2 regions of the Pantoea agglomerans genome follow, and region 2 is predicted to be linked to the other one. Evidence: predicted binding sites of a transcription regulator. Region 2 holds the regulator's gene; the other holds the start of a gene.
The links. The regulator CRP, encoded in region 2, controls carbon source genes, mostly activating them, when cyclic AMP is high. The targets are predictions, from matches to a motif close to ATGTGANNNNNNTCACAT.
Positions count from the first base shown of each region.

Region 1 (15,190 bases), 1.5 Mb from region 2:
ATAATGGTCTCTTTTTGCCACTGTCCGGCGCGGTTAATGGCGCGTTTCACGGCAGCGCGCATCAGCGGCAGCAGCAGCAGCGCATAGCTCCAGCTAAACAGCCATACCATGCGCGAAAAGTCCCACTTGGAAAAGGCGATCAGCGCTAAATCCAGCAGCGAAAAAACAAACAGGGTTTTCACTACTTCTTTTAGTTCAAACCAAAAGGGTTTGCGGTAGGTGTAGTGACGCATGCGCATCCAGAAATAAGCGGTGCACAAAACAGAAAGCGCAAACTGCGCAATAAAACGGTATTCAATTTGATGAGGCGGAATAAACCCATCGAGGTCGCCCCAGATCCCCTGAATAGTGGCGGCGGATAAAAACAGCGCCAGATTGAGGGCGATCAGATCGGAAAAGCTTAACGCAAGCTTTGCGATGATATTTTTGCGCGTTCCGCTCCATGAGCGGCTCGCATCATTCATTACCAGTGTACTTGCCATAACACCTGCTCTCTTTTTTCTTAAGTAAAAGATGGCCTGACCAGAATCAAGTACGCGCTCAGGAGTGGACAACTGAAAAAGCAGAAAACTTGTTTTCAGTTCATTACAGTCGTTAGAGCCATACAGGCTGCAGTGAAGAGATAAAACAATTACGTGATTCTTATCACGAAAATCTGCAGCAGCGATTAAGAGTATGCAGGAGATATTTGACAGAGTTAATACGGAACAAATCCTAAAAGCTTTTTTTTGCCTAAAGTTTTCTATAGATAACTCTTTGAATCAAAAGCTTAAAATGGCGTGAGGGTGGGAAATAACCAAATATTTCAGACAACTTTTTCGGAATTACCGCCAGGACAAGCCGCTGGCGGCGAAAAGGGGGATCAGGCAGGTTTTTTTAATACCCACTGGTCTTGCTGTTTATCGTAATGCCCAATTTGTAAATCTACCGGTTCACCATCAATCCAGGCGGGCACGCTGGTATCCTGATCCCAGCCGTCAAGCTGATAGCTCAGGCCGGGATTGGTTTGACAGGGAATGCTGACGGTCTGCAGATTATCGCTATCCAGTTCGGCATCAACAATTTCATAGCGACCAATTTTAACGACGTGTCCCATAACTCTCTCCCGTTTGCTGGACCAAATACTGAGCATAGCCGTTTCCGCTGGAATATCGAGCCGCAGCGCCTCAGATTATTCTCTCTCTTCAGCGACGCGCACCCCAATTTTAACAATACGGTTATCTTCTTTTTCCGCTACGGTCCAGGTCAGATGATTCCACTCAATGTGGTCACCGACTACCGGCGTGCCGCCGAGCATGCTCATTACCAGCTGGCCGAGAGACTGCTGATCGTTGGCCTCTTCGTCCAGCTCCAGTCCGTAAATCTGCGCCACATCGCGCAGGCGCGCGTCGGCGTCGAGAATAAAGTCACCGAAAAAGCGCTGATCCAGCGAGACGGGCGGCGACTGGCTGAACATTTTACCCAGCGCCGGCAGATCGCGTTCGCGGCCGATGACGCAGATAACGTCACCCTCCTTTAGCCGGGTGTTACTGTTGGGATGCATAAGCGCGTTATCGCGGAACAGCGCGGCGATACGGGTTTCGCGCGGCATCTGCAGGTCGCGCAGCGCCGCCCCGACGCACCATTTGTCGGCGCTGAGCTGATAGACGAACTGCTCCCAGGGATTTTCCGGGTGGATATCCAGGCCAACGCGGCTGACAGGCGACGCCGTCGGCGGCACCACGACCCGCGCTTTTTTCGCCGCAAAGCCGAGCGAGGTGCCCTGCAGCATCAGCGATACCAGCACCACAAAGAAGGCGATATTAAAGTAGAGCGATGCGTTTTCCAGTCCCGCCATCATCGGAAAGACCGCAAGAATAATTGGCACCGCGCCGCGCAGGCCGACCCAGCTGATAAAGATGCGCTCGCGGCCGGTAAAGCCGCGGAACGGCAGCAGCCCGACCAGAATCGACAGCGGACGCGCCACCAGAATCAGCCACAGCGACAGGAGCATCGCCGGCACCGCGATATGCCACAGATCGGATGGCGTCACCAGCAGGCCAAGCACGATAAACATGCCGATCTGGCTCAGCCAGGCCATGCCGTCAAAGGTCTGCAAAATGCCGTGGCGGTTGCGGATCGGCCGGTTGCCGAGCAGAAAGCCGCAGAGATAGACCGCCAGAATGCCGCTGCCCTCCAGCATGGTGGTCAGGGCGAACACCAGAATGCCGCCGCTCAGCGCCAGCAGCGGATAGAGTCCAGGAGCCAGGCTGATGCGATTGATCAGCTGCTGCAGCGCCCAGCCGCCGCCCAGCCCCAGCACGATGCCCAGGCCAAACTGCTGCACCAGATGCACCAGGAACATCCAGTCGAGGCCAGTTTCGCCTTTCTGGATCATCTCAATCAGGGTGATAGTTAAAAACACCGCCATCGGGTCATTGCTGCCCGACTCAATCTCCAGCGTAGAGCTGACGCGCTCGTTCAGGCCTTTGTCACCCAGCAGCGAAAAGACCGCCGCGGCGTCGGTAGAGCCGATAATGGCGCCGATAAGGAAGCCCTGCATTAAATCGAGGCGGAACAGCCAGGCGGCAGCCAGGCCGGTCAGTCCGGCGGTGATCATCACGCCGACCGTTGCCAGCGAGAGCGCCGGCCCCAGCGCGACCTTAAAAGAGCTGGCTTTGGTGCGCATGCCGCCGTCGAGCAGGATCACCGCCAGCGCCAGGTTGGAAATCAGGTAGGCGGCGGGGTAGTTATCAAAGGCGATACCGCCAATGCCGTCGACGCCGGTGAGCATGCCCAATGCAAGAAAGATCACCAGGATAGGGATGCCGAGCCGCGAAGAGAAAGAACTGAGTAAGATGCTTGACGCAACCAGCACAGAACCGATGATAAAAAGGCTATAGACGATGTTGTGGTTCAATGTGTTCTCCTGCGGTTACGACAATCATAAGAAGGCTGGCGCGGGGAATAGCCGTGCATCTGAAAAAGAACATGCGTAATCAGTAAGTTGTCATAGCCTAAACTCTAATTATAAGATTTGATTTGTCTGTTTAAGCTAAGGCTTAATGTGCAAAAAAAAGCCCTTGTTCGTCAAGAGGATTAATGGCGGGTATTTTAGCATGTATTTGCGGGATTAAATAAAAAAGCCGGTCAGCGACCGGCTCAGAGCATCAGGCTTCCGCTGCCTGTTTGTGAAACAGCTCGCGAAACACCGGATAGATATCTTCCGGCTCGCGGATATGCTGGATGGCGAAATTATCAAAAACCGCCTGCAGATGTTCATATTCACGCCACAGCGTCTGGTGCGCGCGTCGGGTAATTTCGATATAGCTATAGTAGCGCACCACCGGCAAAATATTCTTCGCCAGTATCTCGTGGCACAGCGGCGAATCGTCCGCCCAGTTATCGCCGTCCGACGCCTGCGCCGCATAGATATTCCACTGCGCCGGGTCGTAACGCTCTTTCACCACCTCATCCATCAGCTTCAGGGCGCTGGAGACGATAGTGCCGCCGGTTTCCTGCGAATAGAAAAACTCCTGCTCATCCACTTCTTTCGCCTGGGTATGGTGGCGAATATAGACCACGTCCACGTTTTTATAGGTCCGGCTCAGGAACAGGTAGAGCAGAATATAGAAACGCTTCGCCATATCCTTCGTCGCCTGATCCATTGAGCCGGAGACGTCCATCAGGCAGAACATTACCGCCTGACTGGAGGGTTCAGGCCGTTTTTCAAAGTTTTTGTAGCGCAGGTCGAAGGTGTCGATAAAGGGCACTCGCTCGATACGCGCGCGCAGTTCGGCGATCTCTTTGCGCAGGCGCTCCTCTTCCAGCAGCTGCGCCGGCTCCGCTTTCTCAATCGCAGTCAGCGCCTCTTCCAGCTCATGCATCATACGGCGCTTGCCTGCGGTCATCGCGGTGCGTCTCGCCAGCGAGTTTTGCAGCGACCGTACCACGCTGATATTGGCGGGTACGCCGTTGGAGGTAAAACCGGCGCGATGGGTTTTATATTCGTTAAGCTGGCGATGCTGGTTTTTACGCAGATTCGGCAGCGCCAGATCTTCAAACAGCAGATCAAGATACTCATCTTTAGAAATCTGGAAAACGAACTCATCCTGGCCCTCGCCATCCTGGCTGGCGTTGCCCTGACCGCTGCCGCCACCGCCACCGCCGCCCTGAGGCCGCTCGATACGGTCGTTCTGCACGAAGTGATCGTTGCCGGGATGGACGCGATGACGACTGCCGCCGCGGCCCTGATGGAAAATCGGTTCGTTAATATCGTCCACTGGAATCGAAACGGATTCGCCACTTTCAACGTCGGTTACCGAACGCTTATTGATGGCCTCCGAGATGGACTGTTTGATTTGCGACTTATAACGGCGCAAAAAGCGCTGTCTGTTGACTGCGCTTTTATTTTTGCCGTTGAGTCGCCGATCGATGAAGTAGGCCATAAAACTCCCCCAAACGTTGTAAGCAGGTCGGGCAGCAGCCCGACCTTATGGGTATTAATGCCAGCGCATCAACGTGCTTACGCGTTGTGATTAGGACGATTTACGCACGCGCAGATACCATTCGCACAGCAGACGCACCTGCTTGCGGGTATAGCCTTTCTCCATCATGCGCTCGACGAAATCGTCATGTTTTTTCTGTTCATCCGTGGAGGTTTTGGTATTGAACGAGATAACCGGCAGCAGCTCCTCAGTATTTGAGAACATTTTCTTCTCAATCACGGTGCGCAGCTTCTCGTAACTGGTCCAGTTAGGATTGCGGCCGTTGTTCTGCGCGCGGGCGCGCAGCACGAAGTTCACAATCTCATTGCGGAAATCTTTCGGGTTGCTGATCCCGGCCGGCTTCTCGATTTTTTCCAGTTCCGCATTCAGCGACTCGCGGTCGAACAGCTGTCCGGTATCGGGATCGCGGTACTCCTGATCCTGAATCCAGAAATCGGCGTAGGTCACATAGCGGTCAAAAATGTTTTGGCCATATTCAGAGTAGGACTCCAGATAGGCGGTCTGGATCTCCTTGCCGATAAACTCGGCGTATTTGGGGATCAGATAGCCTTTCAGGTGCTCCAGATACTTCTCTGCCTGCTCCTGCGGGAACTGCTCGCGCTCAATCTGCTGCTCCAGCACATAGAAGAGATGCACCGGGTTCGCCGCCACTTCGTTGTGGTCGAAGTTAAACACGCGCGACAGGATCTTAAACGCAAAGCGGGTGGAGAGGCCGTTCATGCCCTCATCCACGCCGGAGTAGTCGTGATACTCCTGCCAGGATTTCGCTTTCGGATCGGTGTCCTTCAGGCTTTCCCCGTCATAGACGCGCATCTTCGAGTAGATGCTGGAGTTTTCCGGCTCTTTCAGGCGCGACAGAATCGAGAAGCGGGCCAGCGTTTCCAGCGTACCGGGCGCGCAGGGCGCGGTGGCCAGTTCACTGTGGTTAAGCAGTTTCTCGTAGATTTTGATCTCTTCGGAAACGCGCAGGCAGTAAGGCACCTTGACGATATAAACACGGTCAAGAAACGCCTCATTGTTTTTGTTGTTGCGGAAGGTTACCCATTCCGATTCGTTGGAGTGTGCCAGGATGATGCCGTTAAACGGCAGCGCCGAAATCCCCTCTGTACCGTTGTAGTTGCCTTCCTGCGTTGCGGTCAGCAGCGGGTGCAGCACCTTGATTGGCGCTTTGAACATCTCAACGAATTCCATAATCCCCTGGTTAGCGCGGCAGAGCGCACCAGAGTAGCCGTAGGCGTCGGGATCGTTCTGCGCGTGGTTCTCCAGCTTGCGGATATCCACTTTACCCACCAGCGCGGAGATATCCTGGTTGTTCTCGTCGCCAGGCTCGGTTTTGGCGATGGCCAGCTGTTCAAGAATCGATGGCCAGACCTTCACCACCTTGAAGCGGGTGATATCGCCGCCGAACTCATGCAGCCGTTTCGCCGCCCAGGGCGACATAATGGTGCCGAGATAGCGACGCGGCACGTTGTACTCTTTTTCAAGAATGTTGGCGTCTTCCTGCGGGTTAAACAGGCAGAGCGGATGATCGTTGACCGGGCTGCGTTCGCCGTCGGCGCTCAGCACATAGATAGGCACGCGCTGCATCAGCGCTTTCAGACGCTCCGCCAGCGAGGACTTACCGCCGCCGACCGGCCCCAGCAGGTAAAGGATCTGTTTTCTCTCCTCCAGACCCTGAGCGGCATGTTTCAGATAGGAAACGATCTGCTCTATAGCCTCTTCCATGCCATAGAACTCTTCAAAGGCCGGATAGCGGCCAATCACACGGTTGGAGAATATTCTGGAAAGGCGTGGCTCCTGGGCAGTATCGACCATTACTGGCTCACCTATAGCCATTAAGAGTCGCTCTGCGGCGTTGGCGTATGCACTGCGATCCTGCTTACAGATTGCAAGAAATTCCTGCAGTGTGAACTCTTCGTCCTTGGCAGCTTCATAACGCTGACGATAGTGATCGAATATATTCATAGCGATGCCCGTCCTTTCGTTTTTAGCACAGGTAAAGGAGCGTAATTAAAGGCTCATGCAGCTCCCGGAAGATATTCTCATTTGAGTACAGCAACCCTTATGCCAACCTGATGTATTGTTATCGGGGTACACACTTCTTATGGTCACTCTGCTCGTACTAAGACTCACGGCTTACTTTTAACTGTAGAAGGCATTTAGGAAATTTCCTCCGCATAATTTTACTATCTGGCGATATATCAATAACAAAGTCAGATTGTTGCAAAGCGAGCTTTGCGTCAACCTACGGGAAAAGAGAGTAGAATCCGGCAGATGTGCCGCTTTTAGTCGCTCTGTCAGAGCGCACCTCAGATAATGGTTAAACCGGCGAGCGAAAATCGGTAAACTTCGTACTGATTTTTATATTTATGGAAGAAATAAATTGTGAACCAATTCAAACTTAACGCGCCTGCCGCGATTATTTGTGCTCTTTTTTTTGCTCACACCGCCGCTGCGGAATCCTTGTCGCTGGGTGCATCAGTGCTCTACGCGCAGTCTCCCTATCGTGGCGGACAGGACCGCTATATCCCGGTTCCGGTTATTAATTACGAGGGCGATAACTTCTGGTTTCATTCTCTGCAGGGGGGCTACTACCTGTGGAAAGATCCGCAAAATCAGCTCTCTCTGACGCTGCTCGGTTCACCGCAGCAGTACGATCCGGGCGATAACGACCTCGGCGATATGAAGGGTCTTGATAAGCGTCGCATGACGCTGATGGGCGGCGCCACCTACACCCATATGGCGGAGTGGGGCATCCTGCGCACGGCGCTGCTGGGTGATGTGCTGAACAACAGCAACGGCATTATCTGGGATATGACCTACCTTTATCGCTTTAACTTTGGCGATTTCAGCCTGACGCCGGGCGTCGGGGCGATGTGGAACAGCGCCAATCAGAACCGCTACTACTATGGCGTCTCCAGCCATGAGTCCGCGCGTACCGGCATCAACCGTTATCAGCCAGACGACAGCTGGTCTCCTTACGTCGAACTGAGCGCCAGCTATCAGATCTCGCCGCAGTGGAACGCCAGCCTGGTGGGACGCTACACCCGTTTTGACAGCGAGATCAAAGACAGCCCGATGATCGACAAGAGCGGGCAGACCACCCTCTGGACCGGTATCAGCTATACCTTCTGATCGGCACCGTTACGAGGCAATTCCTTAACCAGGCACCAAAAGGGTGCCCTGATGTGATGCAGGAGCATGGGATGGACAAAGCAATCGCTTTTGATGACCACATACGACTACCCGCGATAGGTCAGGGCACCTGGTATATGGGCGAGGAGGCCGCGCGCCGCCGTGAAGAGGTCGCTGCGCTGCAGGCGGGCCTTGATGCGGGGCTAACGCTGATTGATACCGCCGAGATGTATGCGGACGGCGGTGCGGAAGAGGTGGTGGGCGAGGCGCTGCGCGGACGACGCGACGAGGCGTTTCTCGTCTCTAAGGTTTACCCCTGGAACGCCGGCGAAACAGACGCCGTTGACGCCTGCGAGCGCAGCCTGCGGCGGCTCGGCACCGATCGGCTGGATCTCTATTTGCTGCACTGGCGCGGCAACGTGCCGCTTGAAGAGACGATTCGAGCGATGGAGAGGCTGCAGCAGCAGGGCAAAATTCTGCGCTGGGGCGTCTCTAATTTTGACGTCGACGACCTGCAGGAGCTGCTGGAGGAGCCGGGCGGCCCACGCTGCGCCACCAATCAGGTGCTGTATCATCTCGCATCGCGCGGCATTGAGTTCGATCTGCTTCCCGCGTGCCAGCAGCATCAGATGCCGGTAATGGCCTATTGTCCGCTGGCGCAGGCGGGAAGGCTGCGTCAGGCGCTCTTTTCGGACGGGACGCTGGTGGATATTGCACAACAGAAGGGCATTAGCGTAGCGCAGCTGCTGCTGGCGTGGGTGATCCGCAAAGAGGGCGTTATGGCGATCCCGAAGGCGAGTTCGCAGGCGCATGTGAAAGAGAATGCCGCTGCGCTGCACGTCAGACTAAGCGACGAGGAGCTGGCGCGGATTAATAAAGCCTTTCCGCCGCCGCAGCACAAGATGCCGCTGGATGTCGTCTGACGCTGAAGCAACAGGCGCCTTACTCAGGTAAGGCGCCGTGCTGAGTGACGCCGACCCCTGGCGCATTCAGGTGCGGAAGGCGTCGCAATCTGCATCACCCACTTTTCATTCAGGCCATCGCCTGAGCTGTTTTAAACTTTCTGCCGCAGACGGAAGGTGGTTGCCAGCCGCGCCGGTTTTTCACCCGCGCTGCGCATCGGTTTCGAAATGCGGGCCGTCTCTACGCAAACCATGGTCTTATAACCGTCATTGGGCATGTCCGCCATGCTGCAGGAGAGCTCGACGCCAGGGTTCCAGGTCACCACGTCGCTGTGATGATGGTGATAGACCTCAATCACGCGCTGCCCCTGCTTGTCCTGAATCAGTGAGCAATCTTCCGGCTGGGTGAAGATACGGTCGATGCGGCCCGGATAGGTCTGCTTACCGCTGGAAGTCTGTTCGCTGTTGTTATCTACCTTATCGATAAAGTTCGACCCCAGCCCGCTTACCTCTACGCCCGCGATATCGGCCACCTGGAAATAGCTGTGCAGCGCGCCGGTGGCGTTGAAATCGCCGTGGGCTTCAAGCTCGATTTCGCAGTGCCTGCCAAGACGGAAACGGGCAAAGAGGGTGAAGTCATGCGGCCATAGCTTTTTCGTCTGCGCCGAGCTTTCCAGCACGAAGGTCAGCATAACGTTTTCTTCGTTCTCATCATGCGCCGACAGCGTCCAGGGCTGATTACGGGCGAAACCGTGCGCTGGCTCGCCTTCCGGCCCAAACCACGGCCAGCAGATCGGCACGCCGCCGCGGATGGCTTTACCGGGAGCGAAGAGAGACTTTTCGCTCAGCCAGATAACCGGCTTTTCGCCGCTCGGCTGCCAGGCGATGAGGTGCGCGCCCTGAAGCGTCACCGCAGCACGCACCTGAGGGTGGCTTACGACAATCACCGGCAGATCGCCCAGCTGACGCTGCGAGAGGTAGGGGGAGATTTGCTTCACCACGGGCAGCGAGAAAATTTTATCCTGCATAACCGAATCCTTCCTGTTGCTACGAAAAAAAAGGGCGACCGAAGTCGCCCTTGTTATCTGTCATGGCCGGGCTGCTTATTTTGCAACCAGCGCGATCAGGTCGAGAACTTTGTTTGAGTAGCCGGTTTCGTTGTCATACCAGGAAACCAGTTTCACGAAGTTGTCGTTCAGCGCGATGCCCGCTTTGGCGTCGAACACAGAAGTCAGTACTTCGCCGTTGAAATCGGTAGAAACAACGTCGTCTTCAACGTAGCCCAGCACGTCTTTCATTTCGCCTTCCGCAGCTGCTTTAATCGCTGCACAAATTTCTTTGTAGGAAGCCGCTTTTTCCAGACGAACAGTCAGGTCTACAACAGAGACGTTCGGAGTCGGTACGCGGAATGCCATACCAGTCAGTTTACCGTTCAGCTCCGGCAGGACTTTGCCCACGGCTTTCGCTGCGCCAGTAGAAGACGGGATGATGTTCTGAGATGCGCCGCGGCCGCCGCGCCAGTCTTTGTGAGACGGGCCGTCAACGGTTTTCTGCGTAGCGGTGGTAGCGTGAACGGTGGTCATCAGACCTTCGACGATGCCGAATTTGTCGTTGATGACTTTCGCCAGCGGTGCCAGGCAGTTAGTGGTGCAGGAAGCGTTAGAAACGATGTCCTGTCCGGCATATTTGTCGAAGTTAGCACCGCGAACGAACATCGGGGTGTCATCTTTAGACGGACCGGTCAGCACGACTTTTTTCGCGCCGGCAGTGATGTGTTTACGTGCGGTTTCGTCAGTCAGGAAGATGCCGGTCGCTTCAGCAACAACGTCAACGCCTACTTCGTCCCACTTCAGGTTAGCCGGGTCTTTCTCAGAGGTAACGCGGATTTTTTTGCCGTTAACGATCAGCGCGCCGTCCTGTACTTCAACGGTGCCGTTGAAGCGGCCGTGCGTTGAGTCGTACTTCAGCATGTATGCCATGTAGTCCGCGTCTAACAGGTCGTTGATCGCAACGATTTCGATGTCAGAACGCTGCTGAGCAGCACGGAAAACGATACGGCCGATACGACCAAAACCGTTGATACCTACTTTGATAGTCATATATTCCACCAGCTATTTGTTAGTGAATAAAAGGTTGGCTGTAAAATTACAAAAACCTTACCAGGCGTCAAGCGGAATCGTGTCAATAGTTGCGACAGGTCAATCCGTTCGACAGGAATAATTTGTTGCGCAACCGCTTGCGCAACAAGCGTGTTGAGATGATGTCAAAACCCAATCGCTGAATATAAAGGGATAGCGCCAGTAAAAGGTGATCGATATCACAAATCTGCGCTGCGAAAGGAAAGTATGGCCGCTAAGCACGAAAAAGGCCCCGGCAATGTTATTCATTTGTTAGAATAGTAGACGATTTTTTCAGAATGACACTCTCCGGAACCACTCAAATGGCTAAAGAAACCGCATCCGAAGCAAAAATTGCGCAATTGTCTGAAATGCAGCGCTATGTTACCCAGCAGCGCGGTACGGAACCGCCTTTTAGCGGCGCGCTTCTGCACAACAAGCAGGAAGGCATCTATCACTGTCTGGTCTGCAACGCGCCGCTGTTTCTCTCGGAAACCAAGTATGACTCCGGCTGCGGCTGGCCGAGCTTCTACCAGCCGGTGAGCGACGACGCGATTCGCTATCTGGAAGATGACTCTCACGGCATGCACCGCATCGAGATCCGCTGCAATAACTGCGACGCACACCTGGGACACGTCTTCCCGGACGGCCCGCAGCCAACCGGCGAGCGCTACTGCGTGAACTCGGCATCGCTGAGCTTTACCGACGAGCAGGGCGACCAGAAGCAGGGGTGAAGAATGAAACAACAGCTTGACGCTATGGTCGACGCCATGACGCCTGAGGTTTATGAACGGCTGGCAACGGCGGTAGAAACCGGGAAATGGCCGGACGGCGTGGCGCTGTCGCAGGAGCAGCGCGATAACTGCCTGCAGCTGGTGATGCTCTATCAGGCGCGCCACAATGCGTCGCCGCAGCATATGAGTATCGGTAAGGGCGGTGAGATGGTGACAAAATCGAAGCGAGAGCTGAAGGAAGAGTTCGGTATCGACGCAGAGATTACGCGCATAAATCTGCACTGAGCAGAAGGCCGACGTGACGTCGGCCTTATTCAGGCTGGTCCGCTAGATCAGCACCGCGCCCTGCGCCTTCATCTGGGCGAACGCGATATCGCTGTCTTCCGGGCTGAGATTGACCCCGCGACAGCCTTCCTTCACCACCGTCACCTGATAACCCAGCTCCAGCGCGTCCAGCACGCTGTATTTCACGCAGTAGTCCGTTGCGATGCCGAGCATAACCAGATGGGTGATGCCGCGCGCCTGCAGCCAGCTATCCAGCTCGGTTTTACGCCGATGGCCGTTGTCGAAAAAGGCGCTGTAGCTGTCGACGTCAACATCCTGTCCCTTGTGAAACACCGCATCGATCAGATTGCGGTCAAGGCCGGGATGCAGCTCGGCGCCAGCGGAACCCTGAATGCCGTGATCAGGCCACCAGATCTGCGCCAGCCCGTTGAGTTCGCCCAGCGTATAGACCGGCTCGCCCGACACCGAGGCGAAGCTGCCGTGGTTGGCCGGGTGCCAGTCCTGCAGCGCCAGCACGCACTCGCCGCGCGCGCGGAACTCACGCGCATAGCGGTTGGCGACCGGCACGGTCATATCGCCTTCATGCACGGCCATGGGGCCGCCGGGACAAAAATCGTTTTGAATATCGATGATAATGAGGGCCTGCTTCATAACAGGTGGCTCCGTAATTAGTCTTCGGTCAGTTCACCGCGCAAATTTTGCTGCATCCTGGCGCGGATCTCATCGCAGGAGAGCGACTGACTCAGTAAAAAGTGGAGCTTGGTTAGCGCGGCTTCCACCGTTAAATCAAATCCGCTTATCACGCCCGCATGCTCAAGGGCATTGCCGGTGGCATAGCCCCCCATGTTCACCTTGCCGGAGATACACTGGGTCAGGTTAACCACTACAATGCCGCGCTCGCTCGCCTGCTGCAGCTCGGCGAGAAACTCGGCGTTCTGCGGCGCATTGCCGACGCCATAGGAGCGCAGAATCAGCGCTTTTACCGGCTGGCGTAAAAAGTTGCGCACCACATCTGCCGAGATGCCCGGATAGATGGTGACGACGCCGATAGGCTGTGGCGTAATCGTATGCACCTTCAGCGGCCCCTGGCCCTGCGGCGCAGGCGGCGTATTCAGCCGGCGAATATGGATGCCCGCCTCCAGCAGAGCGGAGAGGTTCGGCGACGCAAAGGCGTTAAAACCATCCGCATGCGCTTTCGTGGTGCGGTTGCCGCGATAAAGCTGGTTGTTGAAAAACAGTGATACTTCATTCACGGGGTAGTTCGCCGCCACGTAGAGCGCGTTCAGCAGGTTCTGCTGACCGTCAGAGCGCAGCTCCGCCAGCGGAATTTGCGAGCCGGTAACGATAACGGGCTTCGCAAGGTTCTCCAGCATAAACGACAGCGCCGAGGCGGTGAACGCCATGGTATCGGTTCCATGCAGGATAACAAATCCATCGTAACGATCATAATTTTGTCGAATATCTTCCGCGATGCACTGCCAGTCTTCGGGCGTCATATCGGAGGAGTCGATCAGGGGATCGTATTCATGGATAGTGAAATCAGGCATTTCAGGACGGTGAAACTCCGGCATATTCGCCAGCTGTTGCTGCAGATGACCTGAAACCGGGATATAGCCTTGCGCAGAGCGCTGCATGCCGATGGTGCCGCCCGTATAGGCGACATAGATATTTTTCTTTTGCATCAGAAACTCAGACTTGCCGTAAAACGCGCAGTATAAGGGGAAAGTGGGGGAAAAGCAGCCCAGTCGACGACCGGGCTGCGAGCTTCATCGCACTTCGCCGCAGTTCAGACAGAACGCATAGCGATTTTGCGGATCGTTAAGGTTATTCAGCAGGCCAGGCTGCTGCTTCATGGCGCTCATTACGTCCAGCATCGGCGCGGGCAGCCAGGCCTTCAGCGTGTCCGGCAGCACCGCCTGCGCCGAGGCGTTAACCTGGCTGAGCAGCATATCGAACATGCCGGGCTGATCCTGATACCAGGAGAGCTGAGGCTTCGCCACCTTCGCCAGTTCGCCCGCTTTTTTCACGGCGTCGTCAAAGTCGCCCAGCGCATCTACCAGACCGTTGGCTTTCGCATCGCTGCCGGTCCAGACGTGCCCCTGCGCGATGGCGTCGATTTGCTCTGGCGTTTTGTGACGCGAGGCGGCGACCAGACCCACAAAGTTGCGGTAGCCGTTTTCAATCGTCAGCTGCATCAGCTGCTGCACTTCGGTTGGCAGCGCTTTGGTGGAGGCCACGTCCGCCAGCGGCGAGGTGGCGACGCCGTCCGTATGCACGCCGATGCTATCCAGGCTGTTCTCCAGCGTATTGATTACGCCGAATATGCCGATCGAGCCGGTCAGGGTGCTCGGGTTCGCGACGATATAGTCCGCCGGCGTCGAAATCCAGTAACCGCCTGAGGCCGCCATGCCGCCCATGGAGACGACAACAGGCTTGCCTGCCGCGTGCGCCGCCGCCAGCTCTTCGCGGATCGCTTCAGAGGCGGTAACGCTGCCGCCCGGGCTGTTCACGCGCAGGATAATCGCCTTGATTTTAGGATCGAGGCGCGCATCGCGGATCTGCGTGGCGGTAGTGTCGCCGCCGACGTTACCGGGCGTCTCTTCGCCGTCCATAATCGCACCGCTCGCCATCACGACCGCGATATTGCCATCCTGTTGAGTCGGCTGTTTCACGTTGTAGTCATAGATGCTGACGCTGTGATAGTCGTTGCTGGCTTTATCCCAGCCGAAGGTTTTCACCAGCTCCTGATCGGCCGCTGCGCGGCTGTCCAGCACATCTACCAGCTTGTTATTCAGCGCATATTTGGCGGTATCGCCGTTTACCGCCTCAAGACCAGCGATAACCGCCGCCGCGCCGGGGAAGAGCTGATCCGGGGTGATCTGACGGTTGCCCGCCACGGTATTCAGGTAGTTCTGCCAGAGTTGACCAACCCAGCGGCTGTCGGCGTCGCGCGCCGCCTGAGACATATCGTCGCGCAGGAAAGGTTCGACCGCCGATTTATAGGTGCCGACGCGGAAGACGTGGGAGTTGACCTTCAGCTTGTCCAGCAGCGTCTTATAGTAGAGGCCGTTGGTGGCGAAGCCGTGCAGATCGACCGTGCCCTGCGGCGAGAGATAGATTTTGCTGGCGTAGCTGGCGAGATAGTACTGCGCCTGGCTATAGCTGTCGCCCAGCGCGAAAATGGGCTTGCCGCTGTCGCGGAATTCGCGCAGCGCCTTGCCGACATATTGCAGAGAGGGCTGGTCTCCACCGGCGAAGTCGCGCAGATCCAGCACCATGCCGGTGATATTTTTATCGTTCTTCGCCTGGCGGATAGCGTCCACCACGTCGAACAGCGAGTTCTCCTGCAGGCGATCGCTGCTGGCGCCCAGCAGCTGACGCCCCAGTTTGCTCAGCTTATTGCTGACCGAAGGCTTATCCACCAGCACGCCGGTGAGATCAACTTTTAGCGCGCCTTGCTGTACCGGCGTCGAGCTGTTGCCAGAGCCGCTGACCTGCAGCCAGATGCCGACGCCCACCAGGATTAAAAA
Region 1 is NZ_CP083809.1:1,751,316-1,766,505, forward strand. Features, by position in the region: gene wbaP (undecaprenyl-phosphate galactose phosphotransferase WbaP) at 1-482, opposite strand, end outside; gene LB453_RS10940 (DUF1480 family protein) at 863-1,096, opposite strand; gene LB453_RS10945 (potassium/proton antiporter) at 1,172-2,899, opposite strand; gene LB453_RS10950 (YeaH/YhbH family protein) at 3,150-4,427, opposite strand; gene yeaG (protein kinase YeaG) at 4,518-6,452, opposite strand; gene LB453_RS10960 (MipA/OmpV family protein) at 6,873-7,622, shown strand; gene LB453_RS10965 (aldo/keto reductase) at 7,694-8,545, shown strand; gene LB453_RS10970 (D-hexose-6-phosphate mutarotase) at 8,677-9,552, opposite strand; gene gapA (glyceraldehyde-3-phosphate dehydrogenase) at 9,628-10,623, opposite strand; gene msrB (peptide-methionine (R)-S-oxide reductase MsrB) at 10,965-11,375, shown strand; gene LB453_RS10985 (YeaC family protein) at 11,379-11,660, shown strand; gene pncA (bifunctional nicotinamidase/pyrazinamidase) at 11,703-12,311, opposite strand; gene ansA (asparaginase) at 12,329-13,342, opposite strand; gene sppA (signal peptide peptidase SppA) at 13,427-15,190, opposite strand, start outside.
Region 1: the regulator CRP is predicted to act here: its motif matches at 10,830-10,847, upstream of msrB (peptide-methionine (R)-S-oxide reductase MsrB).

Region 2 (15,190 bases):
CCAGCATGCGCGTCAGGCTGGCGGCGAGATGCTGCCACAGCGTGGCGTCCATAAAGCCCTGCGGACTGGCGATCAGCAGCAGCTTGCTCAGCACCTGCTGCGGCGCCGGCAGAAACAGCGGGCTAATCAGACCCAGCGCCGTGATGCTCCACCAGATCAGCAGCAGCAGTGCCAGACTCAGCAGGCTCAGGCTGAACGAGCGGGAAAAAGGCCAGCGCAAGCGCCGACGCGCCACCGTGGTTTTGTCGTTGATCACCGCGCTCATGCAAAGGCCTCCCGCTGCTCGAATACCCGGCTCAGCACATATTCGCGCTGCGCAATAAAAGCGGGATCGGATTTAATGGCGCGGCAGGGTTCGCCGGCGGCAAAACGCTGCCCGAAGTTAAGCTTCAGGCGCTCCAGGATGCGGCCCGGCCCGGGCGAAAGCAGCAGCAGCTCGCTGGCGAGAAACACCGCCTCTTCGATATCGTGCGTGATAAGGAAAATTTGCTTGCCGCTGTCGCGCCACAGCGTCAGCAGCAGCGTCTGCATCTGCTCGCGGGTAAAGGCGTCCAGCGCGCCGAAAGGCTCGTCGAGCAGCAGCAGCTGCGGATCCGCCGCCAGCGCGCGGGCGATGCCGACGCGCTGCCGCTGGCCGCCGGAGAGCTGCCAGATGGGGCGGTTTTCCGCCCCTTCCAGCCCGACCTTTTTAATCAGCCGGCGTGCGATGGCGTTACGTTCGCCGCGCGCCATCCCGGCGAGCTGCAGACCAAAAGCGACGTTGTCCAGCACGTTACGCCACGGCAGCAGCCCCTCATGCTGAAACACCACGCCGCGCTCCGCGCCTGGCCCGCTGATGGTTTTCCCCTCCAGCGTGATGCTGCCGGACTCCACCGGCAAAAAGCCGGCGATCAGGTTAAGCAGCGTGGTTTTGCCGCAGCCCGAGGGACCGAGCGCCACCAGCAGTTCGCCTTTATCGATCTGCAGATTAATATCCTGCAGCGCCGGGCGTCCGTCATAACGGGCGTTGAGGTGAGCGATGCGCAGCATGAGGCTTCTCCTTACTGTTTCGCCAGCGGCTCGACAAAGCGGCTGGTTACGAAGTCGCTGTAGTCAGCATTCGCCTGCGGCACTTTGCCCTGCTCTTTCAGGAAGTGCGCCGTATCGACAATTGCTTTATTTACCGGCTTGCCCAGCTGCTCAATCTGCTGCTGCGCAGTGAGATAGGTATTGCCTTTCACCAGCTCCGGCACCTGCGCTTCCGGCACGCCGCTCAGGCGCGACAGCTTGCTCAGGTTAGCCGGCTGCTTCAGCCAGCCATCCGGGTTATCGATATAGGATTTCTGCGCCTCAAGGGCGCTGCGGGCGAAGGCGGTCACCACGTCAGGATGCGCTTTGGCAAAATCTTTGCGCACCACCCAGACGTCAAGCGTCGGCGAGCCCCACTGTCCGACCTGAGAGGAGTCCGTCAGCACTTTTCCCTCTTTCTCCAGCTGGTTGACGGCGGGCGCCCAGACGTAGGCGCCGTCGATATCACCGCGCTGCCAGGCGGCGATAATCGCGGGCGGCTGCAGGTTCACCAGCTGCACCTCGGTCGGCTTGATCCCCCAGTGCTTCAGCGCTGCCAGCAGGCTGTAGTGGGTGGTGGAAATAAAGGGCACGGCGATGCGCTTGCCAATAAGATCTTTCGGGCCGCTGATGCTTTTCTTCACCACCAGCGCCTCAGAGTTGCCGAGCTGAGAGGCCAGCAGGAACGCCTCGATGGGCAGCTGCTGCGTGGCGGCTACCGCCAGCGGGCTGGAGCCGATATTGCCGATCTGCACATCCCCCGACGCCAGCGCGCGCAGCACGCCTGCCCCGCTGTCAAACTTGCGCCAGTCAACGGTCGCGCCGCTCTCTTTGGCAAAGGTGTTATCCGCCTGCGCCACCTTGGCCGGCTCGGCGGAGGTCTGATACGCCACCGTTACGTTGACGGCCTGCGCCTGAAAAACCAGCAGCGAAAGCGCTGCGGCCAGAAGGGTTAAAGGTGTTTTTACTGCCATGATGTCGCACTCCGCCGGGGTCCTGTGATGGGCGCAGTGTCGCCAGCGACGATGATTTCATAAAGGAATTAAAAATTATTCTTAATAAACAGATGTTCTTAGATCATGATCGGCAAAGCTGATGCGAAATCTGGCATTAGATCCCCGATTATTCAGACAAAATGGCAGGCGCTCACATTGCCGCTGTGCTATTGATAGAGCTCTATTATTAACTGGTGTAAAAAGGGTTGCGGCAACATGTCCATCGAGAAGGTCGCGCTGCTGGCGGGCGTATCAAAAGCAACGGTCTCCCGCGTGCTTAACCAACATCCCGGGGTTAAAGCGGATACGCGCGATCGGGTGCTGGCGGCGATCTCCGCCAGCGAATATCAGCCTAATTTACTGGCGCGCCAGCTGCGTACCGCCCAGAGCAATATGCTGCTGGTGCTGATATCCGATATCACTAACCCCTTCTGCTCGCGCGTGGTGCAGGGCATCGAGGCGGAAGCGGAGGCGCAGGGCTACCATATTCTTCTTTGCAACTCCGCCTCGCAGCTGCGGCGTGATTCCGCCTGGCTTGGGCTGCTGACCGGTAAAGTGGTGGATGGGGTGATCACCATGGATGCGGCGTCCGCGCTAAAGGATATCGCCGCCATTATCGGCGACGCGCCCTGGGTGCAGTGTGCGGAATACGATCCCGCGATACCCGCCTCTTCCGTCGCTATCGATAACCGCGACGCGGCGCAGGAAACGGTGCGCTATCTGGCGGGCAAAGGCCGCCGCCGTATCGGGCTGGTAAACAGCGATATGCGCTACCTCTATTCGCATCAGCGTGAGGCGGGCTATCGCGCAGGGCTGGAGGCGCTGGCGCTGCCGTGGCACGGCGTCGCCTATGCCGAGGAGATTTCATGCGAAGCGGGCAGCCGGGCGCTGCGTCAGCTTTTGCAGCAGCCCGAACCGCCCGACGCGGTGCTGGCGGTCTCGGACGTGCTGGCGGTGGGCGTTATACACGCCGCGCTGGAAGCGGGTCTGCGCGTACCGGAGGATCTTGCGGTGGTGGGCTTTGACGGCATTCCCTTCACCAGCAGCCTGAATCCGCCGCTTACCACCGTCGAACAGCCGATGTATCAGCTTGGCGCGCGCAGCGTTCAGCTTTTGCTGCAGCGCATCCGCCGTCCGGCGTCGCCGGTAACCCATGAGGTGTTGCCGTGGAAGCGCGTCGAGCGCGCCTCCAGCTAGCTCAGCGCCAGATTAGCAGCACGCAGGCGGCGGTCAGCAGCCCCATCGCCAGGTTAAAGAGGGTCCAGGCGCGGCGGCTGCGCAGGATGCGGCCAATCAGCGCGCCAAAGCCGATCCAGATAACCCCCGCCACCAGGTTAACCAGAAACATGCCGAAGCTGATGGCCGTGACCGAGTGCAGGTAGGCGGAGCCGGCGAGGCTGAAGCTCGCAACCGCCCCCAGCGCCATCAGCCAGGCTTTTGGATTGATCAGCTGCAGCAGACCGCCCTGCCAGAACGGCATCGGTTTCGGCGGCGCGTCGCCGCTCTCCAGCTCTTCATAGGCGGCGGTGGCGATTTTCCACGCCAGCCAGAGCAGATAAAGACTGCCGGCGATTTTCAGGATAAGGTGCAGCGCGGGATAGAGCAGGATCAGGCCGCCAACGCCGAACGCCACCATCAGCAGCATCACCTGCATGCCGATCATAATGCCGATCATTAACGGCAGCGTGCGCCAGAAGCCGAAATTGGCGCCGGACGCGGTGAGTAACATATTATTAGGTCCTGGCGTGATGGCGGCCACCCAGAGAAAACCTAACATTGAGAAAAACAGGCTCAGTTCCATGAACGGGCGCTCCTTACCCCCAGATTCGCAACAAGCCTAACGAAGCTAACAGTGTGATATGGATCAGACAAGTGCTGGCGATATGAATTTTACTCCTGACGCATCGACGAGCTTTATGCCGCCGCGCGCCCTGCGCAATCCCCATCTGCAGACGGTGCTGCCGCGGCTGGTGCGTCGCCGCCTGCTGCTGCGTCCGCACTGGCAGCGCCTCGACCTGCCGGACGGCGACTTTGTCGATCTCGCCTGGAGCGAAGATCCGCAGCAGGCGAGCCATAAGCCGCGCGTGGTGTTGTTTCACGGTCTGGAGGGTAACTTCCACAGCCCTTACGCCCACGGGCTGATGCACGCCTGTCAGCGCCACGGCTGGCTCGGCGTGGTGATGCACTTTCGCGGCTGCAGCGGCGAGCCGAATCGCCTGCATCGCATCTATCACTCCGGCGAAACCGAAGACGCCGCCTTTTTTCTGCGCTGGCTGAAAACGCGCTGGGGCGAGGCGCCAACCGCCGCGGTAGGGGTGTCGCTCGGCGGTAATATGCTGGGCTGCCTGCTCGGCGCGCTGGGAGACGACGCGCCGCTCGACGCAGGGGTGATCGTTTCCGCGCCGCTGCTGCTGGAGCCGTGCAGCCTGAAGCTGGAACAGGGCTTCTCACGCTTTTATCAGCGCTATCTGCTCGACCAGCTGAAAAAGAACGCCGAGCGCAAGCTGCGCGCCTGGCCGGGCACGCTGCCGGTAGACCTGCCGCAGCTCAGGGCGCTGCGTCGCCTGCGCGACTTCGACGACGCCATTACCGCTCGCGCCCACGGCTTTCTTGACGCGGCCGACTATTACCGTCGCGCCAGCGCCATGCCGCTGCTGAAAAATGTGCGCAAGCCCTTGCTGATCATTCACGCGAAAGACGATCCTTTTATGACTGACGAGGTGATCCCGCAGGCGGATCAGCTCTCAGCCAGCACGACCTATCAACTCACGCCGCATGGCGGACACGTTGGCTTTGTCGGTGGCACGCTGCGTCAACCGCAGATGTGGCTCGAGCAGCGTGTGCCGCAGTGGCTTACACAGTGGCTCTCATCATGATTATTCCCTGGCAACAGCTCGATCCCGATACCCTTACCAACCTGATTGAAGCCTTTGTGCTGCGCGAAGGCACCGACTACGGCGAGCAGGAGCGCAGCCTGGCGCAAAAGGTGGCCGACGTGCGCCGCCAGCTGGAGCGCGGCGACGTGGTGCTGGTCTGGTCGGAACTGCATGAAACCATCAATATTATGCCGCGCAGCGAATTTCGCGGCTGATGCGCCAACGCACTTTTCGTGTTAACAATGCTCATCGCCCGACTTCACAGGGAGCTTTTTTATGTCAGCACGACACCCGATTATTGCGGTAACCGGCTCAAGCGGCGCCGGCACCACCACCACCAGCCTGGCGTTTCGTAAAATTTTTCAGCAGCTCAATCTGCACGCCGCCGAGCTGGAGGGCGACAGCTTCCACCGCTATACGCGGCCAGAAATGGATATGGCGATCCGTAAGGCGCGCGATTTAGGACGCCATATCAGCTATTTCGGCCCGGAGGCCAACGACTTCGGCCTGCTGGAGCAGACCTTTACCGACTACGGCAACGCGGGCAAAGGGCAGTCGCGCAAATATCTGCACACCTACGACGAAGCCGTGCCCTGGAATCAGGTGCCCGGCACCTTTACGCCCTGGCAGCCGCTGCCGGAAAATACCGACGTGCTGTTTTATGAAGGGCTGCACGGCGGCGTGGTGACGCAGCAGCATAACGTGGCGGAGAAGGTCGACCTGCTGGTGGGCGTGGTGCCGATCGTTAACCTGGAGTGGATCCAGAAGCTGGTGCGCGACACCAGCGAGCGCGGCCACTCACGCGAGGCGGTGATGGACTCGGTGGTGCGCTCGATGGAGGATTACATCAACTTCATTACGCCGCAGTTTTCACGCACCCATATTAACTTCCAGCGCGTGCCGACCGTTGATACTTCAAACCCGTTTGCCGCGCGCGAAATTCCGTCGCTGGATGAGAGCTTCGTGGTTATTCACTTTCGCGGGCTGGAGAATATCGACTTCCCCTATCTGCTGGCGATGCTGCAGGGCTCGTTTATTTCGCATATGAATACGCTGGTGGTGCCGGGCGGCAAGATGGGTCTGGCGATGGAGCTGATTATGGCGCCGCTGGTGCAGCGGCTGATGGAAGGCAAGCAGATCGCCTGACCAGGTCTGGCGCGGTCGCGGGTAGCAAGGCCCGATCGCAAAGACGCAAAAAACGGCCTCCCTGCCAGCTCGGCCCGCGCGTATACGCCCCTCATCCTTGAGGGGCGCCCGTAAACGGGCCAACGCGTTGCGTTGTTCAAAAACGCTCCCGGCGTTTTTGTCCATGGCGCGGGACGCTTTGCTCTTCGGCCCTTGCCACCCGCTCCTTACGTACAGTGCGCTTTTTTACAGCGCGACCACTTCATAGCTATGGGTAATCTCAACGCCCTTGCCCAGCATCAACGCCACCGAACAATATTTTTCCGCCGAGAGATCTACCGCGCGCGCCACGGCTTTATCGCTCAGCGCCTTGCCGGTCACCACAAAATGCAGATTGATATGGGTAAACAGGCGCGGCGCCTCTTCACGACGCTCCGAGGTCAGTTTCACCTCACAGTCCACTACCTCGTTGCGGCCCTTCTGCAATATGGAAACCACATCGATGGCGCTACAGCCGCCCGTCGCCATCAGCACCATTTCCATTGGACTTGGCGCTTTATCGCCGGAGTTACCGTCCATCAGGATCTGATGCCCTGACGCCGACTCGCCGAGAAAGGTTAATCCTTCGATCCACTTCACTCTTGCCTGCATGTTTCCACCTCAAGAATAGCCCTTTTGCCGCCAGAGTACGCGTTCACCTGGCAAACAGCAATCCAGAGTAATCCCCCCTTTGCTGAAGCGAGACAACAGAAGACAGTCGGCAAAAGCTGTGCTACAAACAGTGCTGAAAATAGTTCGTTCTGTTAAGGACGAAGACGGGACACATCAAGCGCCTGGCGCAAAATAAGGCCCGAATAATCTCCTTTAGGGGAAACGCTTAAAGCTTTCATCGCCTTGCAGGGACAAGTTCCCCCCGCGTTTTGGGCACGATTACAACAGAGGATAATAGCGAATGGTTCTCGGCAAACCGCAAACAGACCCTACACTCGAATGGTTCCTGTCCCATTGCCATATTCACAAATATCCATCCAAAAGTACGCTGATTCATCAGGGTGAGAAGGCTGAAACCCTCTACTACATCGTGAAAGGTTCCCTTGCGGTGCTGATCAAAGATGAAGAGGGCAAAGAGATGATCCTCTCTTACCTGAATCAGGGTGATTTTATCGGCGAGCTTGGCCTGTTTGAAGAAGGCCAGGAGCGTAGCGCCTGGGTACGCGCGAAAACCGCGTGCGAAGTAGCGGAAATTTCCTACAAGAAATTCCGTCAGCTTATTCAGGTGAACCCGGATATTTTAATGCGTCTCTCTTCGCAGATGGCGCGCCGTCTGCAGGTTACCTCGGAAAAAGTGGGCAATTTAGCTTTCCTCGACGTGACCGGACGTATTGCACAAACCCTGCTTAACCTGGCGAAGCAGCCAGACGCCATGACGCATCCCGACGGCATGCAAATCAAAATTACTCGTCAGGAAATTGGCCAAATCGTTGGTTGCTCACGCGAAACCGTGGGCCGCATTTTGAAAATGTTGGAAGACCAGAACCTGATTTCCGCACACGGCAAAACCATTGTCGTTTACGGCACCCGCTGATTTCCTCTCACTCACGGCGTGATGTTACCGTCACGCCGTTACTGCCTGTAGTGAAGTGATGTGGCGTCGAATCATCTATCACCCCGAAGTTAACTATGCCCTGCGGCAGACGCTGGTGCTCTGCATTCCGGTGGCGCTCGGCTGGCTGTTCGGCGATCTGCAAAAAGGCCTGCTCTTCTCTCTTGTGCCCGCCTGCTGCAACGTTGCGGGTCTGGATACGCCCCATAAGCGCTTCTTTAAGCGTCTGATCGTTGGCGGCTCGCTGTTCGCCCTCGGCAGCTTTCTGATCCAGCTGTTAACCCTGAAAGGCGTGCCGCTGCCTGTCGTGCTCTTTGCGCTGCCGCTGCTGCTGGGCGTCACCGGCGAAATCAGCCCGCTTCACGGCCGCCTGCTCTCCGGCACGCTGGTGGCGGCTATCTTTACCCTGAGCCTGATTGGCCGCATGCCGATCTACGTGCCCCCGCTGCTCTATATCGGCGGCACGCTCTGGTACGGGCTCTTTAACTGGTTCTGGTTCTGGCTGTGGAAAGAGCAGCCGATGCGCGAAACCCTGAGCCTGATCTACCGCGAACTGGCGGACTACTGCGACGCGAAATATACCCTGCTGACCCAGCTCACCGATCCGGAAAAAGCGCTGCCCCCGCTGCTGGCGCGCCAGCAGAAAGCGGTCGATCTGATCAACACCTGCTATCAGCAGATGCATATGCTCTCCGCCAGCCGCGACAACAGCCATAAGCGGCTGACGCGCGCGTTTCAGGTGGCGCTCGACCTGCAGGAGCATATCTCCGTCAGCCTGCACCAGCCGGAAGAGGTGCAGAAGCTGGTGGAGCGCAGCCATGCGGAAGCGGTGATCCGCTGGAACGCCAAAATTATCTCGGCGCGGCTGCGCGCCCTGGCCGACGCCATCCTTTATCACCAGCTGCCGAGCCGTTTCGATATGGAGAAGCCGCTCGGCGCGCTGGAGAAGATCGCCCGTCAGCACCCCGATAATCCGGTAGGCCACTTCTGCTACTACCACTTCAGCCGCATCGCGCGCGTGCTGCGCACGCAAAAGCCGCTCTATCAGCGCGACCTGATGACCGACCGCCAGCGCCGCCTGCCGCTGCTGCCCGCGCTGCGCAGCTATCTGTCGCTGAAGTCCGCCGCGCTGCGCACCGCCGCGCGCTTCGCCGTGATGCTGATGTTCGGCAGCGCGCTGGCGATGCTGTTCGATATTCCCAAGCCCTACTGGATCCTGATGACCATTATGTTTGTCAGCCAGAACGGCTACAGCGCCACGCGGGTGCGCATCCAGCACCGGGCGCTGGGCACCTTCGCCGGCCTGGTAATCGCCGCCGCCTCGCTGCGCTTCGCGGTGCCGGAATCGCTGGTGCTGCTGTTTATGCTGGCGGTAACGCTGGTTAGCTATCTGGTAACGCGCAAATACTACGGCTGGTCGATGATCGGCTTTACCGTGACGGCGGTCTATTCGCTGCAGCTGCTGTCGCTGAACGGCGCGCAGTTTTTACTGCCGCGCCTGATGGACACGCTGATGGGCTGCCTGATCGCCTTCGGCGGCATGCTGTGGCTGTGGCCGCAGTGGCAAAGCGGACTGCTGCGTCAAAACGCCCACGACGCGCTGGAAGCCTATCAGGATGCGCTACGGATGCTGCTGGGGCCGGAGCAGGAGGCGAAGCAGCTGGCGTATCAGCGTATGCAGGTTAATCAGGCGCACAATGCGTTGTTCAACTCGCTCAATCAGGCGATGCAGGAGCCGGGCTTTAACGCGCAGTACCTGAAAGATATGCGCCTGTGGGTCACGCACAGCCAGTTTATCGTCGAGCATATCAACGCCATGACGATCCTCGCCCGTGAGCACACCATGCTGACGTCGGATCTGGCGCAGCGCTATCTGCAGTCGTGCGAAATCGCGCTGCAACGCTGCCAGCAGCGGCTGGAATATGACGGGCCGGGATCGCAGACCAACGTGATGGCGGGCGTGGAGAACCTGGATGAGGGGCCGACGACGATTCTGGAACAGCATGTGAAGCGCATTCTGGAGCACCTCAACGTTATGCATACCATCTCGTCACTGGCCTGGAGCCAGCGGCCGCACCACGGTCGCTGGCTGATAAGACATTTACGGAAAGGGTAATCAGGCCGACAGCGCGCGCTCTACCGCCCGGGCGAAGCGCGCCATGCCCTCTTCGATATCGGTGGGCTCAATTACCAGCGACGGCGCAAACCGGATCACGTCGGTGCCCGCCACCAGCACCATCAGCCCTTCCGCCGCCGCCGCGTTAAGAATGTCGCGCGCTTTACCGGCGTGCTGCGGCTTCAGCGCCGCGCCAATCAGCAGCCCTTTGCCGCGAATATCTGAGAAGAGATCCCGCTTCGCGTCGAGCGCCTTCAGCGCCGCGACAAACTGCTCGCGCCGCGCCTGAACGCCTTCCAGCACCTCTGGCGTATTGATCACATCCAGCGCCGCTTCCGCGACCGCGCAGGCGAGCGGGTTACCGCCGTAGGTGGTGCCGTGTACCCCCGGCGACATGGTAGAGGCGATATCATGGGTCGTCAGCATGGCGCTGACCGGAAAGCCGCCGCCCAGGGCTTTGGCGGTGGTAAGAATATCTGGCGTCACGCCGTAGTGCTCATAGGCGAACAGCTTGCCGCTGCGCCCCATGCCGCTCTGCACCTCATCCAGCACCAGCAGCGCATTATGCTTATCGCACAGCGCGCGCAGCCCCTGCATAAACTCTGGCGTAGCGGGCATCACGCCGCCCTCGCCCTGAATCGGCTCGACCACGATGGCGCAGGTATGGTCGTCGATAACCGCTTTTACCGCGTCGAGATCGTTAAAGGGAACGTGCACAATATCCGCCGGTTTCGGCCCGAAGCCGTCGGAGTATTTCGGCTGGCCGCCGACGGAAACGGTAAACAGCGTGCGGCCGTGAAAGGCGTTGTGGAAGGCGATGATTTTGCTTTTAAACGGGCTGTGGCGCTGGCAGGCGTAGTAGCGCGCCAGCTTGAAAGCGGCCTCGTTCGCTTCCGCGCCGGAGTTGGCGAAGAAGACGCGATCGGCGAAGGTGGCGTCGATAAGCTTGCTGGCGAGGCGGAGCGCAGGCTCGTTGGTAAAGACGTTGCTCAGATGCCACAGGGTTTCGCCCTGGGTTTTCAGCGCCTCCACCAGCGCCGGATGACAGTGGCCCAGCGCCGTAACGGCGATGCCGCCGGAGAAGTCGATATACTCTCTGCCCTGCTGATCCCAGACGCGGCTGCCCTTGCCTTTGACCGGCACGAACTGCGCGGGTGCATAAACAGGCAAAATGACGTTATCGAACGTTTCCCGCGTTACCGCAATTTTCTCCGCTGCCATCGACGACCACCTTTGATTATTTATTAAGCCACAGTGAAATAATAGTCATAAAATATGCATAATAAATCAGTCAAAGGCAAACATAACTTCAGGATTCAAGAAAATTACGCAGCAGCTGGTGCCCCTGCTCGCTCAGAATGCTTTCCGGATGAAACTGCACGCCCTCCAGCGCCATCTCGCGGTGGCGAAAACCCATAATCTCATCCGGCTCGCCCGCTTTCAGGCTCCAGGCGGTCACTTCGAACTCGTCAGGCAATGAGTCCCACGCCACGATCAGAGAGTGGTAGCGCGTAACGGTCAGCGGATGGTTGAGGTTGCGGAACACGCCGCGCTGATTGTGGGCGATAGCGGAGGTTTTGCCGTGCATCGCCTGACGGGCGCGCACTATCTTCGCGCCGTAGGCCTGGGCGATCGCCTGGTGACCCAGGCAGACGCCGAGCACGGGAATGCGCCCGGCGAAGTGGCGAATCGCCGCCATCGAAATGCCTGACTCGTCAGGGGTGCAGGGCCCCGGCGAAATCACCAGATGCGACAGCGGCAGCGCCGCCATCTCTTCCAGCGTGATGGCGTCGTTGCGAACTACGCGTACCTGCGCGCCAAGCTCGCAGAAGTACTGATAAAGATTCCAGGTAAAGGAGTCATAGTTGTCGATTAGCAGCAGCATAGTCCGTCCTGACTGAGAAAACCGCCGCTATTCTACGCGTTTTACAGGCTGGCGCGACTCACGATGCTGGCGAATACCGCCTCCAGCGGCGCCAGATCGCCATCCGCCCCCGCCTGGTTAGCCTCGTGCCACTGCGCCGGCTCGACGTTCTGCCACGCCAGGAAATAGCCGGCGTGCAGCGCCAGCTGCTCGAAGAAGATGCGCTGGGCGCGCCCGTTACCTTCACGGAACGGATGCAGCATCGCAATTTCGCAGTAGTAGTGCGCGATGCGCGCCACGAAATCCGTCTGCTCCAGGTTGCGCAGCCCCTCTTCCTCTTCCAGCGCGTCCATCAGCGTATTGCCCTCTTTTTCGATGTACTCGAAGTGGCAAAACGGCGTGTCGTCGCGCCAGATATCGATGGTGCGCAGCTCGCCCGCCCAGGCGTAGACATCCTGGAACAGCGTGCGGTGAATATGGCGCAGGAAAGGCAGACCAATGGTGGCCGGGCCCAGCTCCAGCGTGGCAAGGCGCGCGGCGCTGAACGCCAGCTCCGCCTTGCGCAGCTGGGCAGCGTCGTGGATATCCAGACGGTTTTTCAGCACGTCGTCGTTCTGCCACAGATAGGGATCGCGGGCAACGCTGCTATTCGGCGCCATACTGCCTCCTCAGCGAATCGAGCCGCGCTTCGGCCGCGTCAGCCTGTTCATAAGCGCTGGCGGGCTCCGCCAGGGTTAAGCCGTCCAGCCGACAGCTCGCCTGATAGCTGGCGACGCGTCGCTGCTGCCAGAGCGTATTTTTCTGTTTCTCGGTGAGTTTGTTTGCCATGCCGCCTCCTGCTCAGGGTTGTCCACACTCTCGAAAGCTGAGTATAGGAGCAAATTTTTCCTTTGCCGGAGACGGACAAGGCGAGGCCGCCAGAGGATGGCGGCGCTACAGGTCAGGGCAGGACTTTGGCAGAAAGGATAACTACCGGTTTTACCGGCACATTTTGATAGGGGCCGACATCTTTGGTCGGCACCTGAGAAATTTTCTCGGCTACGTCCATGCCTTTCACAATTTTACCAAATACCGCGTAGCCGAAGTCGCGCTGGCCGTGGTCGAGGAAGGCGTTATCGGCGACATTAAGAAAGAACTGGCTGGTGGCGCTGTCTTTATCGGCGGTGCGCGCCATAGAGATGGTGCCGCGCAGGTTACGCAGACCGTTGTCCGCTTCATTCTTGATCGGCGCATTGGTCTGCTTCTGCTGCATATCGGTGGTGAAACCGCCGCCCTGCACCATAAAGCCCGGGATCACGCGATGGAAAATCGTGTTGTTGTAAAAACCGCTGTTAACGTAGTCGACGAAGTTCTTCACCGATACCGGCGCTTTTTGGTTATTCAGTTCGAGTTCGATATTACCGGCAGACGTGGTTAACAGGACGTGCGTATCGCCTTTGGCGGCCAGTGCCGAAGCGGAAACGGAGGAGAGCGCAAACAGGGCGATCGCCGCTGTAAGAGTACGTTTAAGCATGAATGAGTCCTTACCTTGGAGAGCAGCTTTTAACGAGACTGATTGTAAAGAGCATAAAATACAAGAGCCAGCGTTTTACCGTTATTTACGCACGGGTTGCTCAGGCCGCAAGAATGGCTCGCGCAAACGTTTTCGTGATGCAAATCACATTATGAATGAAATATGAAATCGGATTTTCAGTCTTTATTTATTAAGATCACAGTTCCGTTTACACTTTCTGACAGTTTTACGCCGCCCTCTCTGGTTTCCACAGGTTCACAACATGACAAATCGTAATCGTATCGGGCTTACCTGGATAAGCTTTTTCTCGTACGCGCTGACCGGCGCGCTGGTGATCGTTACCGGCATGGTCATGGGCGACATCGCGAAGGATTTCCAGCTGCCGATTGAAAGCATGGGAAATACCTTTACCTTCCTGAACGCCGGTATTCTGGTTTCGGTATTTCTGAACGCCTGGCTGATGGTCATCGTGCCGCTGAAGCGCCAGCTGATTTTCGGCTTTATTCTGATGGTGCTGGCGGTGCTGGGCCTGATGACCAGCCGCGATCTCTCTGTCTTCTCGCTCTGCATGTTCGTGCTGGGCGTGGTCAGCGGCATCACCATGTCGATCGGCACCTTCCTGATCACCCATCTGTATGAAGGCCGCCAGCGCGGCTCGCGCCTGCTGTTTACCGACTCCTTCTTCAGCATGGCCGGCACGCTCTTTCCGGTGCTGGCCGGTATCCTGCTGGCGCGCGCGCTGCCGTGGTACTGGGTCTATGTCTGCATCGGGATTATCTACGTTGCCATTTTCATCCTGACGCTGTGCGTCGAGTTCCCGGTGCTGCGCAAGCCGGAAAACAGCCCGACGGCGGAGAAAGAGAAATGGGGCGTTGGCGTGCTGTTTCTCTCGGTGGCCGCGCTCTGCTATATCCTCGGCCAGCTCGGCTTTATCTCCTGGGTGCCGGAGTATGCGACCAAGACCATGGGCATGGATATCGCCAGCGCAGGCCAGCTGGTCGGCAACTTCTGGACCGCCTATATGATCGGCATGTGGGTCTTCAGCTTCCTGCTGCGCTTCTTCGATCTGCAACGCATCCTGATGGTGCTGGCGGGTCTGGCGACGCTGCTGATGTACTGGTTCGTCAGCGCCACGGACGCCAGCATGCTGCGCTGGGTGATTATGATTCTGGGCTTTAGCTCCAGCGCCATCTACACCACCATTATTACCCTCGGCTCGCTGCAGACCAAAGTCGCCTCGCCCAAGCTGGTGAACTTTATTCTCACCTGCGGCACCGTCGGCACCATGCTGACCTTCGTGGTGACCAGCCCGATCGTGAAGCAGAGCGGCGTTCACGCTGCACTGCTGACGGCGAACGGTCTCTACGCCGTGGTGTTCGTGATGTGCGTGCTGCTGGGCTTTGTCACCCGACATCGCCAGCATGGCCACGTTATGCACTAATGCAACAGGGCGGCTCAGGCCGCCCTCTTCTTTTCCGCCTGCGGAAAATGTGATCCAGCGCTTTTTCTCAGTAAATCAAACAACTTACAAAAAGTGCTTCAGAAACAGCAATATAACTCAAAATAGGTATACAGGAAGGCGCTTGATGTATATCAATATCAGCTAAAAACGGCGCGCTATTGTAGCCTCAATTCCCGCAATCTTGAGGCAAGCATGAGCAAGCACAATGTCGTCGTTATCGGTAACGGCATGGTTGGGCATCGCTTTATTGAGGAACTGATCGACAAAGCCGAACCCGATCGGTTTGCGTTAACCGTCTTCTGTGAAGAGCCCCGCGTCGCCTATGACCGCGTTCACCTTTCCGCTTACTTCTCTCACCATACCGCCGAAGAGCTCTCTCTGGTCCGCGAAGGCTATTACGAAAAACATCAGGTCAACCTGCTGCTGGGCGAGCGCGCCATCACCATCAACCGCGACGAGAAGCTGATCCACTCCAATACCGGCCGCGCGGTAAGTTACGACACGCTGATTTTCGCCACCGGCTCCTATCCCTGGGTCCCGCCGATAGCCGGCGCGGAAGGCGCAGACTGCTTCGTCTATCGCACCATCG
Region 2 is NZ_CP083809.1:296,031-311,220, reverse strand. Features, by position in the region: gene tauC (taurine ABC transporter permease TauC) at 1-265, opposite strand, end outside; gene tauB (taurine ABC transporter ATP-binding subunit) at 262-1,029, opposite strand; gene tauA (taurine ABC transporter substrate-binding protein) at 1,041-2,021, opposite strand; gene LB453_RS03845 (LacI family DNA-binding transcriptional regulator) at 2,259-3,239, shown strand; gene LB453_RS03840 (LysE family translocator) at 3,241-3,843, opposite strand; gene LB453_RS03835 (hydrolase) at 3,902-4,918, shown strand; gene LB453_RS03830 (YheU family protein) at 4,915-5,133, shown strand; gene LB453_RS03825 (phosphoribulokinase) at 5,195-6,064, shown strand; gene LB453_RS03820 (OsmC family protein) at 6,290-6,694, opposite strand; gene crp (cAMP-activated global transcriptional regulator CRP) at 6,996-7,628, shown strand; gene LB453_RS03810 (YccS/YhfK family putative transporter) at 7,687-9,762, shown strand; gene LB453_RS03805 (aspartate aminotransferase family protein) at 9,763-10,983, opposite strand; gene LB453_RS03800 (aminodeoxychorismate synthase component II) at 11,072-11,647, opposite strand; gene LB453_RS03795 (putative adenosine monophosphate-protein transferase Fic) at 11,689-12,285, opposite strand; gene LB453_RS03790 (YhfG family protein) at 12,272-12,454, opposite strand; gene ppiA (peptidylprolyl isomerase A) at 12,567-13,139, opposite strand; gene tsgA (MFS transporter TsgA) at 13,402-14,580, shown strand; gene nirB (nitrite reductase large subunit NirB) at 14,794-15,190, shown strand, end outside.